DNA from 3 places in the Paenibacillus sp. EKM10P genome. Region 3 is predicted to be linked to each of the others. Evidence: riboswitches for the same ligand, from Rfam matches in the RefSeq annotation. Region 3 holds a riboswitch; each other region holds the start of a gene.
What was found. Region 3 has a riboswitch for thiamine pyrophosphate ahead of tenA (thiaminase II). Riboswitches for the same ligand answer to the same signal wherever they lie in the genome.
Positions count from the first base shown of each region.

Region 1 (6,024 bases), on a different contig from region 3:
AGTTGACCAATATCAAGTTGGCCAATATCAATTTCTACTACTTTCAAATCCGGTTTAATAAGGGTAAGGAGGGCAAGAAAAATAAGCCATGTCCTTAGTGTATATTTTCATTAAAATGTTGGTGGAACCCTTGACTAACATTAGCTGGCTTTCTTTTTTTAGGCCTATCCATCTGAAAACCTTAAAATTCGCTGTTTTCAATGTTCCGATAAGGGTGCCGAATGTGCTACAATAAAGCTTTGAAAGAAACGAAAGATTGATGAAATAAGAACACTCGGCAGTGCCGATGACAATAAGGAGCCAAAAACAGCTTATGAGTTTATTGACTGTAGAAAATGTATCCCACAACTTTGGGGACCGTGCATTATTTAAAAATGTTTCCTTTCGATTACTTGCGGGGGAACGTGTAGGATTGGTAGGAGCTAATGGTGTTGGTAAATCGACACTCATGAACATTCTGACTGGAAAATTGCTTAAAGATGAAGGCAAAGTGGAATGGACTCCACGTGTACGTTATGGCTATCTGGATCAGCACACCAAGCTGACGCCGGGCAAAACAGTACGTGATGTATTAAAAGACGCTTTTCTTCCTTTGTTGGAACTAGAAAAGGAAATGATGCAAATTACAGACAAAATGGGAGAGGCTTCTCCCGAAGAGTTGGAAGTTTTGCTGGAACAGATGGGAGAAATTCAAGAGCAATTGGATATGGGGGATTTTTACCTCATTGATGTGAAGGTTGAAGAAATGGCGAATGGATTAGGTCTCTCTGCCATCGGACTGGATCGGGATGTAGCAGCACTTAGTGGTGGGCAACGGACAAAGGTGCTTCTTGCTAAGTTGCTGTTGGAAAAGCCAAATGTATTGCTGCTGGATGAGCCTACCAACTATTTGGATGTGGAGCATATTGAATGGCTTACGCGATATTTGAAGGATTATCCCTATGCCTTTATCCTCATCTCACATGATACTGAATTTATGAACCAAGTCGTTAATGTAATCTACCATCTTGAATTTGCTAAGATGACCCGCTATTCAGCTAACTATGAAAAGTTTCTTGAAATGGCGGATCTGAACAAAGCACAGCATATTGATGCATATGAGAAGCAGCAGGAATATATTAAGAAACAGGAAGATTTTATTCAGCGCAATAAAGCGCGCGCATCTACATCAGGCCGTGCAAAAAGCCGTGAAAAGCAGCTTGATCGGATCGAACGTATTGATAAGCCTGAAGAAGCTGCAAAGCCAACCTTTCAGTTCAAAGAAGCCCGTGCGAGCGGGAAAACGGTTTTTGAGGGTATTGATTTTGAAATTGGCTACACTCATGCCCTTTTGCCTAAAATGTCCATGACGATCGAACGTGGCGAAAAGATCGCAATTGTTGGCTGCAATGGTGTTGGTAAGTCTACGTTGCTCAAAACCATTCTCGGGAAAATACCTCCAATCAGCGGAAAAACCTATCAAGGGGATTTCTTGCAGCCTGCTTATTTTGAACAGGAAGTAAAGGCGGAGAAAATTACACCGATTGACGATGTATGGAATGAATTTCCGCATTTGAATCAGCATGAAGTACGAGCGCATTTGGCGCGCTGTGGTTTGAAGAATGAGCATATCACCCGGCCTTTGTCTGCGCTTAGTGGTGGAGAACAGGCTAAAGTTCGCCTTTGTAAACTGTTAATGCGTGAGAGCAACTGGGTACTGTTTGATGAGCCTACCAACCACTTGGATGTCAAAGCAAAGGATGAACTCAAACGCGCTTTGAAGGAATACAAAGGGACCGTATTGCTTGTATCCCACGAACCGGACTTTTACGAGGATTGGGTAACCAAAACGTGGAATGTAGAAGAGTGGTCTAGTAAAGTTAACTAAAATCCAGTTCTGACAGATTTCACACAAGGTGGGGTTTGCAGAATTAGGAAAATATGCTAAGCTATCTTTAGCTGATACAATAAAATAGTCACACTAGGGGAGCCGCCCATGCGGCTGAGACGAAATAAATGGATTTCGGACCCTTTGTACCTGATCTGGGTTATGCCAGCGTAGGGAAGTGAGTACTGTACAAACAAGGTAGTAGCTCTTTACTTTTGTTTGCGCAGGGAACGATATACGTTTACGGATATAATAGTCCGTTCGATTTTGAACGTTTGTCAAGCCACTTCCTTTGGGAAGTGGCTTTTTGCGTTTCGTTCATCTTCATTTGTTCGAGCTTCCGTAGACGGATTTACATATGATCTCCTTTCATTATTGCTGGTACATGTGGCTGGCTCCGTATGATATTACCCAATAGGGAGCTGCAACAATATAGTTCAGCTTATACGATTATTTTATATTTTTTAGTCCAAGTGAGGTGAAAATGAGATCGAATTACACGTAATTACGATGGAAAGTGTCTCCTGTGTGGATGTACCCAAAGTGGCTGCCGCTATTTGTCCTTATATTCATTATGTACACGCACGTTCGAAACAGAAGGGTGCCTCTGCTTTGCTTTCTTTGACTCGTAGCATGATCGAGCAGGAAGTTCCTTTGCAGCAAATTGTAGTAAATGACCGTATGGACGTAGCTTTACTTACCTTGGCAAGAGCTGTCCAGCTACCAGCTAATGGGTTATCTGTGATGGATGCGAAAAGTCTGCTTCCAGTGGGTACACGCTGTGGAGTGTCTGTACATTCCTTGGAGGAGGTGCAGACCGCTGAGCAGGGGGGAGCAGACTATGTACTATTTGGTCATGTATATGAGACCTATTGTAAGGCCGGTCTTGTACCGCGGGGTGTAGCACAGCTTGAACGCATTTGCAGATTGTCGGCCATTCCGGTGATAGCGCTGGGAGGCATACAACCTCATCATGTTCCAGAGCTCTATCATGCCGGAGCAAGCGGAATTGCGGTGATGTCTGGTATATGGGAAGCAGAGTCACCCGTTGCAGCAGCGATGGAATATAGGCGAATGGTAAATCTTGTAGTTCGCGACCTGTAGCAAGAAAACGAGACGAAGGGAAAGCAGAATGCTCACCGGAGAGGAGACACGGAACATATGTCAAAGACACATACAGAGAAAAAAGCAATAGGACACGCAGAATGCTTGGTCATAGGCGGAGGTGTGATCGGCAGTGCCATTGCTTATCATGTGGCTAAGGAGGGACGAAGTACAATTATGCTGGAACGATGGATCCCCGGTGAGGGAGCATCAGGAGCAGCGGCGGGAATGCTGGCAGCGGAAAGCGAAGAGTTCTCAGACCTTGAGCTGGCGCGATTTGCTCGCGCAAGTCGAGATGCATTCCCTGACCTTGTCTGTGATTTGGAGCGTTTATCGGGTATTTCAGTTGATTTTCGTACAGAAGGTTTTGTGACCCCTTTTCGTTCAGAAGCAGAGGGCCAAAGGCGCTGGAATGCTGCGAATATCCGAGAGGATGATAGCCCTATTTGGTGGGATGCCAGGGAATTGGCTCGACGGATTCCGGGCTTGGCAGATCAAGTAATTGGGGCTATATACCGATCAAAGGAGACACAAGTGGCCCCTGTTCAGCTTTGCCGTGCTTATGCAGGGGCAGCTGCGGTGCTGGGAGCAACAATATGGTCTGGAACTCATGCTGAGGAACTGATCATACAGGACGGCCGAGTTTGCGGTGTGCGAACGGATAGTGGATTTTTTTCCTGCGATCAGGTCGTGATTGCCGCAGGCTTGGACAGCTTGAAATTGCTAGAACAAATTGGATTTGATTATCCTCTTTATCCAGTCAAGGGTGAAGTGGTATCAGTCTCCTTGAAGGACCATCCGTTGGATTATACCATTTATGCCGATGATGTTTACCTCGTGCCTAAACAGAATAACGAGCTTTGGATTGGGGCTACGAGTCTTCCACATCAATATGACAAAGAGGTGACCGTAGGAGGCTTAAAAGGACTGTTAGTACGTGCATCTGCCTGGTTGCCGCGTGTACAAGAAGCTTCTTTTATACGTGCTTGGGCGGGCTTACGTCCACAGGCAGCTGCGGAGCGTCCTTTCATTGGCCCTGTTCCTGGAGTAGAGGGCGTCTATGCTGCAGTCGGGCATTATCGTAACGGTGTCTTGCTTAGTGATGCGACTGGGCGAGCGATGGCAGCTATGCTTAAAGGGGCTGATGCGGCTGGACTTGGAATAAGCAAATTTTCTTCTGAACTCCTCAAGGAGGAAAGCTTATGAAGCTGATCATTAACGGACAGAGCATGACCATTTCTAATCGAATCACTCATGTGGATCAATTGCTGCATGAACTTGATTTAAAGGTGAAAACCGTAGTGGTAGAGCTGAATCGGCATATATTGACCCGTGAAGATCATCATGAGACGGTACTTAAGGATGGAGATTGCCTAGAAATCGTACATTTTGTAGGAGGCGGTTGATCATGTTAACCATTGGAAAAGCATCATTTACCTCAAGGTTGTTGCTGGGAACAGGGAAATTTTCGGATCTGGATATCCAATCCCAGGCTGTAGAGGCTGCTGAGACGGAAATATTAACGTTCGCTGTGCGCAGACTGAATTTGGAGGAACGGGATAAGCAACATTTTCTTGATACGCTAGATTTGAGCCGGTATACACTTCTTCCCAACACAGCAGGAGCAACAACAGCAGAAGAGGCAATCCGTATTGCCAAGTTGGCAAAAGCCTCTGGCTTGTGCGACATGATTAAGGTGGAAGTCATTGGGGATAGCAAAACGCTGTTGCCTGACCCTTTTGAAACGTTGAAGGCTAGTGAAAAACTGCTAGAGGAAGGCTTTGTCGTACTGCCCTACATATCGGATGATGTGATACTAGCAAAGAGGCTGCAAGAGCTTGGAGTACATGCCATTATGCCTGGTGCCTCACCGATTGGTACAGGACATGGTTTGCTCAATCCGTTTTCATTAGAGTTAATTATTGAGCAAGCAGAAGTTCCGGTTATCGTCGATGCAGGTATTCGCTCACCTGGTGACGCAGCAATGGCGATGCAGTTGGGAGCAGATGGTGTTCTCCTAAATACAGCTGTGTCGGGAGCGAAGAACCCTGTGAAAATGGCTGAGGCCATGAAGCTGGCTGTGCGTGCAGGCAGATATGGTTTTGAGGCAGGGATGATACCTGTAAAACGATATGCTTCAGCGAGCAGCCCAACAGAAGGCATGGTTCAAGGATGAGGATATCTGAAAAATCCGGTGCTGGAACACCACAAATTGATCGTTATTCCAGACAGGAAAGGTTTGCACCCTTTGGGCCTGCAGGCCAACGCCGGCTTGCTTCTTCTCACGTACTAATCATAGGTGTTGGAGCGCTGGGTACAGGCATTGCAGAAACGCTAGTTCGTGGAGGCGTAGGTACGGTAAGTCTCGTAGACCGGGATTATGTGGAATGGAGCAATTTGCAGCGCCAGCAGCTTTTTCAGGAAAGTGATGCAGCGCAAAGGTGTCCCAAAGCAATAGCGGCCCAGCGAAGATTAAAGGTTATTAATTCGCAAACAGTCATCCATGCACATGTTTTGGATGTTGGGGTAGAAGAGCTGGAAGAGTTGATCCAGGGGGTGGATCTCATGATGGATGCAACCGATAACTTCGATACTCGGCTTCTTATGAACGACATGGCTCTCAAGCATCATATTCCTTGGATTTATGGAGGATGTGTGGGTAGCTACGGTGTAACTTACACTTTTTTACCGGGTCAAACACCTTGTCTACACTGTCTGATGGGAACTGTACCGTTTGGAGGAGAAACATGTGATACAGCCGGCATTATTCCGCAGGCAGTACAAATGGTCACCGCTAATCAGACTACAGAAGCTTTCAAACTTCTTGGTGGATATCCCGAGGACTTGAGAGGAAAATTGCTTTCGTTTGATTTGTGGAAAAATGAATATGTAGCAATAGCAGTGGATCGTCTCAAAAAGTCGAATTGTCCTTCTTGCGGTAGCCAACCGACTTATCCCTATTTATCGACCTCTCATCGGCAGAAAACAGATGTTTTGTGCGGTAGGGATACCGTTCAAATAAGACCTGCCAACCGGATATATCTGAATCTCGC
Region 1 covers NZ_JAALET010000002.1:220,069-226,092, reverse strand. Annotated here, with positions in the region: gene HFE01_RS05985 (ABC-F family ATP-binding cassette domain-containing protein) at 314-1,867, shown strand; TPP riboswitch at 1,953-2,061, shown strand; gene HFE01_RS05980 (thiamine phosphate synthase) at 2,378-2,971, shown strand; gene thiO (glycine oxidase ThiO) at 3,029-4,177, shown strand; gene thiS (sulfur carrier protein ThiS) at 4,174-4,377, shown strand; gene HFE01_RS05965 (thiazole synthase) at 4,380-5,147, shown strand; gene HFE01_RS05960 (ThiF family adenylyltransferase) at 5,144-6,024, shown strand, end outside.
Region 1: another riboswitch for thiamine pyrophosphate. It lies ahead of HFE01_RS05980 (thiamine phosphate synthase); the one in region 3 lies ahead of tenA (thiaminase II).

Region 2 (6,024 bases), on a different contig from region 3:
CTTGCTGTCCTAATCAAGCCATATTCGTTGGTTTCTTTGTCCGAATAATAATCATAATTCATGAGCGCTCCATGAATATCCGTTGTCTCCATGATCCGCAAATTCACCGTAGCGCTATCGCGAGAATTGCTAGCTGCCCAGGATGGAGCGGCTGAAAACACCAGTAGGCTACAAGCTACAACTGCTGCTGTAAACCCTTTAAACCAATTTTTACGAAATAACAAAATATACCCCTCCTCATTAAGGTGTATGCCTCATATACATACTTTTGCACATATATGTAAGCTTTGAACCCACCATTCCTATTTTAATCCAACGCCAGACAAAAGAGTAGTCATTTGCTTAAAATATTTATGAAAAAATAATTATTTTGCGTATAAAAAAAAGCCAATAAATCTCCTGAAAAAGTTGGAAATTTACTGGCTTGTCCGTTTATATTGTTTCTATTTCGTCCACACCTGGCGCTCCGTTTGTTGACTCACGTACTCAATACGAGTCGGATTGACGTCTAAGATGACATAATCGGGATCATCTGGTCCGGAAAACCATTTTTTCAGAGAATCATTCCACACTTGTTTGCGTAACCCCTCATCAGCTGTAATCTGGACGGTAGCCTCCACTTCCAAGACTTCCTTCGTGCCACCCACTTCATAGCCCAGCAGCAGATAAGCATTCGGATTGTCCTTTAGCTCATCCACTTTATGTGTTTTGCGATCCGTCGCCAGATGAATGTTCATTCCATCGTTAAAAAGGGCCATATAGCGTACTTTCGGTTTTCCGCCCTCAACCGTACCTAACGAGCAAAATTTGTTGTTATCCAAAGCCTTCACAATGGCTTGTTCCAGCTGACTGCGATCCAGTGTCTCCGTTTTACCCACAGTACAACAACTCCTTTTTACGAATTAGAATTCTATAGGGCTATGCCACTTGGCACCAGCTCTCCTAAACATACAGTGTAGCTGTTCTGAAAATAACATGACCGAAACAGATCTGAATGATTCATGTCCATTTTCAGATCAAAGCTCACAGTAAAAGTGTACCCTGTCGTTCGACAAATGAACCGTGAGCACTCCCTCAAGGCTGGACAGACCTGCTTTCAAGGCATATAATCGTCGTAGTAAACCCGAATAAACGAACCCATTAAACCATACAATGCCAGGGGTGCTGGAATCGGCCGGCTGAGAGTGTGTCCCAAGACACTGACCCTTACAACCTGATCTGGGTAATGCCAGCGTAGGAATGCTTAAGCAAGATGTGCCTTTTATTAAAACAGGACATCCCTTACTTTGGTATATACAAGCGCAAGCGTCCCGGAATCTCGGGACGCTTTTTTTGTTGAAGATAAAGTTGTTGGAAAGATTGCTTCCGGCAGATGTGATTTTTGTGAAAATGGGGAATATAAACTGTCTGATTGGACGGATAACGGGTAATTAAAAAGGAGAGAACACAACGATGAAGCGCATGAAAATGTTAAGCCTGGGTCTGATCAGTCTGTGGCTCATGGCTATGACTCTGACCGCTTGCGGCGGCAATCCCCCTACATCTCAAAAGGAGGTTCCTGCTGCCGACACTTCAACGTCTACCTCGGCAAAGGGGCTCAAAGATGTTAAAGTCGTGCTCGACTGGACACCCAATACGAATCACACGGGACTCTATGTCGCCAAGGACAAAGGATTTTACGAAAAAGCAGGCTTGAATGTCCAAATTGTTCAACCAGGTTCAGGCGGAGCCGACCAAATGGTTGCTTCGAATGCTGCACCTTTTGGTATCAGCTATCAAGAAGGCGTCACTCAGGCTCGTATCCAAGGCGTACCGCTCGTATCCATCGCTGCGGTGATTCAGCATAACACCTCTGGCTTCGCAGCCCCGGTAGACCGCGAAATTAAAAGCCCGAAAGACTTCGAGGGTAAAAGCTACGGCGGCTGGGGTTCTCCTGTAGAAGAAGCGGTCATGAAATCCATCATGGATTCAGACCAAGGTGATGTGAGCAAAGTGAAAATCGTCAATATGGGCAATGCAGACTATTTTACAGCCGTGAAGCGGGATATTGACTTTGCCTGGATTTTCTACGCATGGACCGGGATTGAGGCCGAGCTTCGAGGCGAGCCCTTGGATATGCTGTATGTAAAAGATTATTCCAAAAGTCTCGATTACTATACACCTGTAATTGTGAGCAATGAACAGACGATAAAAAACGATCCTGACCTAGTCAAAGCGTTCATGGACGCTACTGCACAAGGCTATGAATACACTATCGCCCATCCAGAAGAAGCGGCGAATATCTTAACTAAAGCTGTGCCAGAGCTGGACAAAAAACTGGTACTTGCTAGCCAAAAATGGCTAAGCCCGCGTTATCAGGACGATGCCACGCAATGGGGTTTACAAAAAGCAGAGGTATGGCAAAACTACTCGGATTGGATGTATGAACGCAAGCTGCTCAGCAAACCTTTGGAAGTCGATAAGGCCTTCACAAACGACTTCTTGCCCAAGCGTTGATCATTTTGTTAAAACGCTAAATAAGACTGGACTAGAGAAGTGAACGAAGCGCAAATACGCGCTTTGTGTGTAAAAATGCCACACAACCTATCAAAAAACTAAAGTGCTTTTAAGGCGGTTGGTAGCGGAGCGGTTCATTTGAATCTGGAGAAGCGAAGCGGTCTCCCCGCCTTAAACCAATTTATTTTCCTAATAATTTGAACAAAAAAGGACAGGTGAAATTCACATGGCTAATACACTGCTCAGCATTCAAGTAATCCCTAAAACTCCTAATAACGAAGACTCTTATCCATATGTAGACAAGGCGATTGAGGTCATCCAGCGTTCCGGTGTCAAACATCAGGTGAATCCATTGGACACTACAATGGAGGGCGAATTGGACGAATTGCTGAAAGTCGTCAAAGACATGCATGAGGCCTTGACGGAAGCTGGCAGTCCCAGCGTCATTTCACAGATCAAAATTGCACATAACCCACAGGGCATCAGCATGAACAAGCTGACCGAGAAGTATCGCCCATGAATCCGAAAGGCAAGAACGCATCCTGGTGGAAAAGCGTATGGCCGCCCCTTGTGGCGGTCCTCTTCTTTTTAGCGGCTTGGCAGGGAGCGGTTTACTATTTACATATTGAATCCTGGCTGCTGCCAGCTCCATCCCTAATCGTACAAGAGGGCATGGCGCAATCGGCGTTGCTTGGCACCCATACATGGGCTACGGTTCGCCTGACGCTTGCGGGATTTGCTATAGGGACAGCAACGGGACTGCTGATCGCCATCGTTCTTCATACGATTCCTTTTCTCAAATCTGCTCTATACCCGCTCTTGATCCTTAGCCAAAACATTCCGATTATCGCCCTCGGTCCGTTGCTCATGGTATGGTTCGGTTTTGGCGTGCTGCCCAAGCTTATGGTCATTACATTAGTATGCTTTTTTCCCGTGGCTGTAGCAGCCATGGACGGGCTGACACGGACAGACCGTATGATGATGAACTACATGCGGATGTCGGGTGCAAGCCGCAGGGCTATTTTTCTAAAACTAGAGCTGCCACACTCCCTGCCACAAGTCTTCTCTGGCATTAAAATCGCTGCTACCTACAGTGTGATGGGCGCGATTATTGCCGAATGGATTGGGGCCAGTGAAGGAATTGGATATTATATGTTGCTGCAAAAGTCTGCCTATCGTACGGATCTCATTTTTGCCGCTATCGGTATTATTGTTGCACTCAGCTTGCTGATGTTTGTCGTTATTTTACTACTGGAGAAATGGTTGGTTCGCTGGAAACCTGATCAAGAATAACATCCACATATTGCATTAAAGCATCAATGAAAGGACGTGGCATATATGAGTCTGCATCCGACTGACTTGACATCACCACCCGTCGCTGATGAACAGCAACAAGCCGGAGAACTGCAGGTAATGACGCCTGCCCCTCCTGCTTTGGAATTGGACGGGATCAGCCTCGCCTTCCGGGAAAAGCGAAGCTCACTGCCTGTACTACAGGATGTATCCCTTACCGTTAAGCCAGGCGAATTTGTCTCCCTCATTGGTCCGTCAGGCAGTGGCAAAAGTACGCTGTTTCACATCATCGGCGGGCTGCTCAAGCCGCAGCAGGGACGTATTCGTATGCATGGACAGGACGTGACTGGTGAACGCGGTCATATTAGCTATATGCCGCAGCAGCCCGCCCTTTTCCCGTGGCGCACCACGCTGGACAACATACTGCTCGGGCAGGAAAACGCACCGCGAAAGGATGCAGCAGCAGAGTCCCGATACGTCAGCGAACGTGAACGGCGCAAAGAAGCCTTGCAATGGCTTGAGCAGGTTGGGCTGGGCAAGTTCGCAAAGGCGTATCCGCATACGCTATCTGGTGGCATGCAGCAACGTGCGGCCTTTCTCCGCGCCCTGCTTAGCCCGCAGGAATTAATGCTGCTGGATGAGCCGTTCAGCGCACTCGATGCGCTGACACGTGCAGACATGCAGCAATGGTTATTGCGGATGTGGGAGAAGAACCGCCGCTCTGTGCTGTTCATTACCCACAGCATTGAAGAAGCTCTGTTGCTCTCCGACCGCATTTATGTGCTATCGGCACGACCTGCTTCAGTGATGCATGTCGTAGACGTTCCTTTTCCTCGCCCGCGTAGGGAAGAAATCACCCTCGATCCACGCTTTATGGAATGGAAGCGGACCATGACTGGCTGGATGCGTGAGGAAAAGCACAAACTGGACGGCGATATGGACACCGCTGAAAGTGTCCGTAAAAACACCTCTGACGGCGGGGTAAACCATTATGAATGATTGGAATGTGCACTCTGCATTGAGATTGAACGCGACAGCAACTGTTCCCTTAATCGACGCACACATTCATGTAGACAGCTACCCACCTGAACAACAGGAGCTATTGCTCGCTTCGCTTGTCGACAACCATGTAGAAGCCATCGTAGCTGTGTCCATGCATCTCGCCTCCAGTCAAGCCAACTTGCGCCTGGCTGAGCGTTGGCCCAGGCTAGTACGTCCAGCCTTCGGCTTTCATCCAGAACAGGCTCTGCCATCACAAGCCGAGCTTGACCTGTTGTTCCACTGGATGGACGAACATGTACAGCAGATGGTCGCGGTGGGTGAAGTCGGCTTGCCCTATTACAATCGGCTGGAAGCCTCACGCAGCGGAGATGCTTTTGACCTCGCTCCCTACATAGTGCTACTGGAGCGTTTTATCCAGTTTGCAAGCAAGCATAGCAAGCCCATCGTGTTGCACGCCGTTTATGAAGATGCAGACATTGCCTGCGACCTATTGGAACGTCACGGCGTTACGCAAGCGCATTTTCACTGGTTCAAGGGCTCTGCCACCACGACCGAACGTATGGCCCGTAATGGCTATTATGTGTCCTTCACACCGGATCTCCTGTACGAAGAAGAAATCCGCAGTTTGGCAAGACAGTATCCGTCTAATCAGATCATGGCAGAGACAGACGGCCCATGGCCGTTCGAGGGTCCTTTTACCGGACAGCAGACACATCCACGGATGACTGCTGAGGTCATTCGCGCCTATAGCAAGCTGACCCGTCAAGATGAAGCTACTGTCCGTCAATTATTTTATGATAATACGAGCCGCTTCTACTCCCTGTCTAATTCATAAAGGCATATCAGCTATTTACTAAAAGGCGCACAACCATAACTTGTAGTCAAAGCAAAGAACCTCCTTATATACGCGAAACTTTATCATGCGTAATTAAGGAGGTTCTTGTAATTTTACATACACGTGTTGCTCAAATGCGGCTCATCCATTGCAACGTTTTTTGACGTTGCTCCACTTTATTGCTTCAAGAAACCCTTCTGTTCCAAAAATGGCTTCAACTGCAAACGCGCTGGCTCGGTCAATCTCGTCGCCATTTGCTCAGACCAAGGTGTAGAGCGTTGACCGCCCGTACGTTCCTTCAGATATTCAGCTGATGTATGGTCGTATACCTCTACAGCTTTCATCGTCTGATTTTTATCGTAACCATTCATATGCAAAACACCGGACAGTGGAAGTCG
Region 2 covers NZ_JAALET010000017.1:51,784-57,807, reverse strand. Annotated here, with positions in the region: gene HFE01_RS24215 (bifunctional 2',3'-cyclic-nucleotide 2'-phosphodiesterase/3'-nucleotidase) at 1-224, opposite strand, end outside; gene HFE01_RS24210 (pyridoxamine 5'-phosphate oxidase family protein) at 444-878, opposite strand; TPP riboswitch at 1,148-1,257, shown strand; gene HFE01_RS24205 (ABC transporter substrate-binding protein) at 1,453-2,496, shown strand; gene HFE01_RS24200 (MTH1187 family thiamine-binding protein) at 2,723-3,016, shown strand; gene HFE01_RS24195 (ABC transporter permease) at 3,013-3,789, shown strand; gene HFE01_RS24190 (ABC transporter ATP-binding protein) at 3,835-4,788, shown strand; gene HFE01_RS24185 (TatD family hydrolase) at 4,781-5,626, shown strand; gene nfsA (oxygen-insensitive NADPH nitroreductase) at 5,803-6,024, opposite strand, start outside.
Region 2: another riboswitch for thiamine pyrophosphate. It lies ahead of HFE01_RS24205 (ABC transporter substrate-binding protein); the one in region 3 lies ahead of tenA (thiaminase II).

Region 3 (6,024 bases):
ATTGCTGAGAAAAAGAACACAAGAAATCAAGCTGTAAAAGATTAATTTTATGACAACACAGAGCCTCATTTCTACTTTATTAGTGGAAATGAGGCTCTTGCGTAAACAATAAAAGTGACATAATGGGGTGAAGGAAGGGACATAGCATTTTATAGCTTTTGGGACATCCCCGGATGTTTGATGCTTAGCACTACCTTTTTCTTTAGTTCCTCTGCAGCAGCTCGAATCTGTTTTGCCTGCGTCACAGCCGAAATCACCGCTACACCATCGGCACCCGCACTTACCACTTCCTCCACACGGTCTATCGTAATGCCACCGATCCCGACGATGGGCAGATCAATTCCCGCTTTGCGCATCTCATGCAAAATGGCTGGACCCTGCACCGCATGAGCATCATCCTTTGAGATGGTGGGATAGATGGGGCCGACGCCGAGGTAGTCCGCACCTTGCAGAATGGCTCGACGAGCTTCCTCAATCGTATGGGCGGAGACGCCAAGGATTCGGTTTCCGATCCGCGTACGCACAGAATCAGCCGATTCATCGTCCTGACCGATGTGAACACCGTCGGCGTTGAGCTCAAGAGCCAGCTCCACATCGTCATTGACGATAAAGGGGATACCAGCGTGGTGGCACAGATCTTGTAGCTGACGCGCAAGTTCAAACATAGGCACCCCTGTTAACGCGCTACGGCCCTTTTCCCGGAACTGGATCATGGTTGTGCCGCCAGCAAGAGCCTCCTGCACGACCCGATTTGGTTCCGCGAGGCAGTTCACGCTTCCAACAACCAGATACATCTGTAAATGCCGGCGCATGATCTCAGGTAATATTCGACCGCTCATTGGAGTATCTCCTGACGACGGCGGTAGGCCCAATGATTGGTTGGACCGTGTCCCTGGCCCAAATACAATGTATCTTCAATCGCCGCCTGAATGAAGGCTCTTCCATTCAAAATAGCTTCCGGTACAGACACGCCTTTCCCTAATTCAGCGGTAATCGCTGCTGAGAACGTACATCCTGTTCCGTGTGTGTGGACAGTTCGCACCCGCTTGCCGCCCAGCTCTGTAAAGGCAGTTCCGTCAAATAGCAGGTCAATGACCTGACCGCTGTTTTCGCTCTCCTCATCGTGGCCGCCCTTGATCACAACGAATTTGGGACCCCGGCTACTAATATGTCTCGCAGCTTCCCGGCGTCCTTCCATCGTACGAATGCTTATCCCGGTTAAGGCCTCCGCTTCCGGGATATTTGGTGTGACGACCAGTGCCAAGGGGAGCAGGTCGTCGTTCAAAGCTTGCACCGCTTCTGGTTGCAGCAGCTTTGCACCCCCTTTGGCAATCATTACAGGATCGACGACAACCTTTTCCCAGCCGAACTTTCGGATCTGCTCGGCCACAAGACGGATGATGCCTGCATCAAACAGCATGCCAGTCTTTAGGGCGTCGACTCCAAGATCTGATCCTACAGCTTCGATCTGTTGCGCTGTTGCTTCCTGTGGCAGCGGATATACACCGTGAACTCCCAAAGTATTTTGTACCGTTATGGCCGTAATAGCTGACATGCCGTATACGCCAAGCTCCTGAAAGGTTTTGAGATCGGCTTGAATTCCAGCCCCGCCGCCACTGTCTGAACCGGCAATCGTCAGCGCTCTCGGTACATGCACGTCTCTCATCGCGCACCACCTGTTGTAGTTGTTCCAGCTTCACGGATCGTGACATGCCCCTCTAGCGAACCAGTATGTAGTTTGGCAAGCTCGTCGAGAAAGGCAATCTGGAAGCTGCCCGGTCCCAGCTTTGCGGTATGCGCTGCGGCTCGAGAAGCTGCTGCACTGTAAAATGCTAAACCTGCTGTGCCTGCGAGCAGCAGGTTGGGTTCAACTGCTGCAAAGGCACCCAACACAGAGGTCAGCAGGCAGCCTGTTCCGGTTACCTTCGTAAGCAGCGCGTCTCCGCCACTAATCAATCGTACTTCAACCCCATCGGTGATGACGTCCTCTTTTCCAGTGATGACAACCATGGTATGGAGCGTTTGCGCAGCCCGAACTGCCAGATCGACATTACTGCTGTCAGCACTGTCGCCTGCATCTACCCCTTTAATTTCTCGGGCTTCTCCGATCAGATGAGCGACTTCGGCTGCATTGCCTCGTACTAGTGAGATGTTAACCTCGTTTAGGATTCGCAGTGCTGACTCGGTTCTAAAACTAGTTGCTCCCGCACCGACTGGATCTAACAGAACTGGAATACCGTGAGCATTCGCCGATTGTCCAGCAAGGATCATGGCATCCACTAGCTCACGGTTTAGCGTACCGATATTTAACACGACGGCGCCCGCTATTTTGGCCATATCTGCTACTTCCTCCGGTGCATAAGCCATCACCGGGGAAGCCCCTAGTGCATATAGGCCGTTGGCTGTAAAGTTGGTGACCACCACATTGGTTATATTATGAACGAGGGGGTTGCTGTTTTGTACCTTTGTCAGGAGCGCCGAATAACTTTGTTCCCATATATTCATCATGTTTATCCTCTCTCATCTATACTGATTATTCCAAGACCGTAGCGCGCATCTGGACGGGCCATTGTTCCTGCTTATAAGCCATATCCCAGAACATATATTCCAGCTGGCAGCTTAGCATAAAATGCTCAATCATCCGCTCTCGCTCGGCAGCCGTGGCGACTTTCGCCCAAGCATCCACACGCTCTCGATATTTGAAGGTTACATCTTCAATTTGGTTGCCATAGAAGCAAATCCACTCATAGAACGGATGAGACTCGTCCGGTCTTACCTCATCCATTAGCCTGCGTCCAATTTCAAGATATGTCCATGGACATGGTAGCAGCACGGCCATGATTTCCCCAAGACTACCCTCATGTGCGACGGTCAGCATATGGCGGATATAATGATGAGCGGACGGAGCGAGTGGATATCCCTGCATCTCTTCATAGGTGACACCTGCGATAGCACAAAAATTTTGATGCGGATGAACCTCGCTGTTGAGAATAAAAGAGATCTGTTCGTTAAATACAGCCATATCCTCCCGGCTCGTGCTTTTGGAGATCGCGATGCCGTAAATCCGCATGTAGGCGTTCAAATATTCAAAGTCTTGTTTTACATAGTGAATCAGCTGTTCCCTTGTTAAATTTCCTTCAGCAATACCTCTCACAAAGGGATGCTCATAAATGGCTTGAAAAATGCCATCCGCCTGCTGACGGAGCTCTTGCGAAAAACTCATTTCCCCACCTCCAACAAAAATGGAGAATAAGAAGTCCCGTAAGATACAACTCTCGGAACAATGCCAAAAAGCCGCCCCGAAAACTGGAGCGGCTTCAACATAGGTTCAATGCGCAAAAACGCCTGAAACCATATATAGAAGGCTCCACTTTCCTACGCTAGTACGAACTAGATCAGGTTCAAAGGGTCCAAGATTCATTCTTGTCTCAGCCATAATGGCTCCCCTAGTGGACTTTCCTATTCTTTTGACTAATACTGTACATTCGTTCCTATGTTATGTCAAACTGCTTATGCCTAGTGAAGGATTAGTGAGGGTGTTGGATTACACTTTCCACGGCTTTGACCCTCACATATTCCGGTTTCCACATTGCATCCCGAATGGCTTGCTCAATATCTGGAAGGTGTGCCTGAGCTACCTGATCCTGAATTGCGGCCTTTGCTACCGCAACCGCAACCGCAAACGAAACATCACGTAATTTTCGAATATGGGGCAGCAGTGCGCCGCCAAGTTCATTCGAATCTACGGCGTTGGCAACGGCATCAGCTGCTGCGGTAAACATGGAAGGAGTGATTCGTTTGGCCTTGACCACAATTGCGCCTAGACCCAGTCCCGGGAAAACAAAGGCATTGTTCGCCTGTCCAATTTCAAATTTCGTACCGTTATAGCTGACGGGCTCAAAGGGACTTCCCGTAGCAATCAATGCTTTGCCATCAGTCCATCGTATCAAATCCTCGGGTACCGCTTCAGCCAGATTGGTAGGATTGGACATGGGCATAATGATCGGGCGTTCCACATGCTTTGCCATTTCCTTGATAATCTCTTCAGAAAAGGCACCCGCTACACCGGAAGTCCCAATTAAGATTGTAGGTTTTACCTGACGGATGACCTCCAGCAACGGTATTTTGCCGTCTTCCGATCGGGCCCATGAGCTGATTTCTTCCTTTTTACGCACATATGGTTTCTGATAATCGAGTACATCTTCCATATCGTCCGTTAATAGCCCACGATAATCAAAGGCCCAAAACGACCTGAAAGAATCTTCTGCAGGAAGCCCGTCCTCGATCATAGCGCTCCGTATTTGGTCGGCGTTACCGATTCCTGCTGCCCCTGGACCAAAGACAAGTATTTTTTGTTCACGTAGCGGAATTTTGGTGACACCTACCGCCGAAACAATCGCAGCTAATGTGACTGCTCCTGTGCCCTGGATGTCATCATTGAAGGTGAGAATGTTTTGACCGTATTTCCCTATTATGTGGCGTGCGTTCACGCTCCCCACATCCTCCCAATGCAAAAGCGCCTTCGGGAATTGTGTTAACGTTTTGCTGATAAAGGTATCAATAAATTGATGATAGGCTTCTCCGCGAACTCGTTTATGGCGGTTTCCGATGTATAGCGGATCATTCAGCAGCTTCTCGTTATTCGTGCCGACATCCAGTACAATGGGCAGCACCCGCCCGGGATGAATACCTGCCGCAGCTGTATATACAGCAAGTTTGCCAATAGCAATGTTAATTCCCCCGACACCCCAGTCACCAATTCCCAAAATACTTTCTGAATCCGTGACCACGATCAGGTCAACATCCTCACTACGTAAGCCGGAATTATAGAACGCCTGTCCGATACCGTTCGGATTATCTATCGATAAATATACGCCCCCGGGACGGTTGTACTCATGGCTGTATTCTTGAATGGCGGTTCCTACAGTCGGTGTGTAGACTACGGGCAGCATTTCACTCAAATGGTCGGTTAGCAGCCGATAGTAAAGCACGACATTCCGGTTATGAAGGTCGTTAAGTGAAGCATTTTTACGCAGCATGGTGGGTTGTGCCAGGAATTGCTGATATGCCCGAACGCTCTGTTTTTCCAATGAAAGGACAGTGGGAGGAAGAATTCCTTCCAAGCCCAGTTCTTTGCGTTCTTCTTCTGTAAATGCCACCCCTTTGTTCAAAAGAGGGTTTGCTAGGACGTCCTTTCCTCGTAAGGGAGTAGATAATGACCCATCACGATTGACATGAAATGCTTCCATAAAAATACCTTCTTTCCCTATATTTTGATAATTATTCATGATGAAAATGACATGTTGTCCATAGTATGGACGTACAAATTGGTTTTATTCGCCTATCAATCTATGACAAAATGACCATATGTGTATCTTTTTATTAATCCTATAGAACTAATTTTGTTTTCGGATTCACCTTGTAATTCGTATAGTAATAGTCCTAATGAATCGGGTCTAAATGCTCTGTTTTATCAAATATGAAAATTAGTTTTTCTTCTCTTGAATGCTTATATATCAAGGGATGTGAGCTATTTTGTTAAGAAAATATGAAGTATTTGGACATTAATTTAATCTTACTAAGCAAACATTTTTAATTCTTTTTCAACAAAATAGAATTATTCGGAGGAAAAGGAGAGGTTTGTGTGCAGGGACCTATAGCCATTTTTAGCGATAACAACAGGGCTATTGATTATCCCAATGTGATTTGTTTTTACCAATATATACAGTGCGAGGACACGGAGGAAGCTTCAGTCTACGAGGGCGCAAGTTGCTGCCTGATAGATTATAGGGAGCCGGGGCAAGCCGTGCGGAAAGCTAATCAGATCCGTAGCCAATTTCCGCAAATGCCATTGCTATTGGTGACGGATGTAACCTTTCCGTTCAGTGATCAGCATATGGTGCAGATTATCGGAGTAGGCCGATTGCGTCTGCTATTTTGGCAAGCCAATGATACCGAAGAAATACTTTCTGAAATACAAAGCTTGCTCTATCCCGAGTATTCGACTAAAAGCCAACATGTTGC
Region 3 covers NZ_JAALET010000012.1:98,714-104,737, reverse strand. Annotated here, with positions in the region: gene thiE (thiamine phosphate synthase) at 150-839, opposite strand; gene thiD (bifunctional hydroxymethylpyrimidine kinase/phosphomethylpyrimidine kinase) at 836-1,666, opposite strand; gene thiM (hydroxyethylthiazole kinase) at 1,663-2,508, opposite strand; gene tenA (thiaminase II) at 2,534-3,223, opposite strand; TPP riboswitch at 3,356-3,458, opposite strand; gene HFE01_RS21675 (NAD-dependent malic enzyme) at 3,528-5,249, opposite strand; gene HFE01_RS21670 (glycosyltransferase) at 5,645-6,024, shown strand, end outside.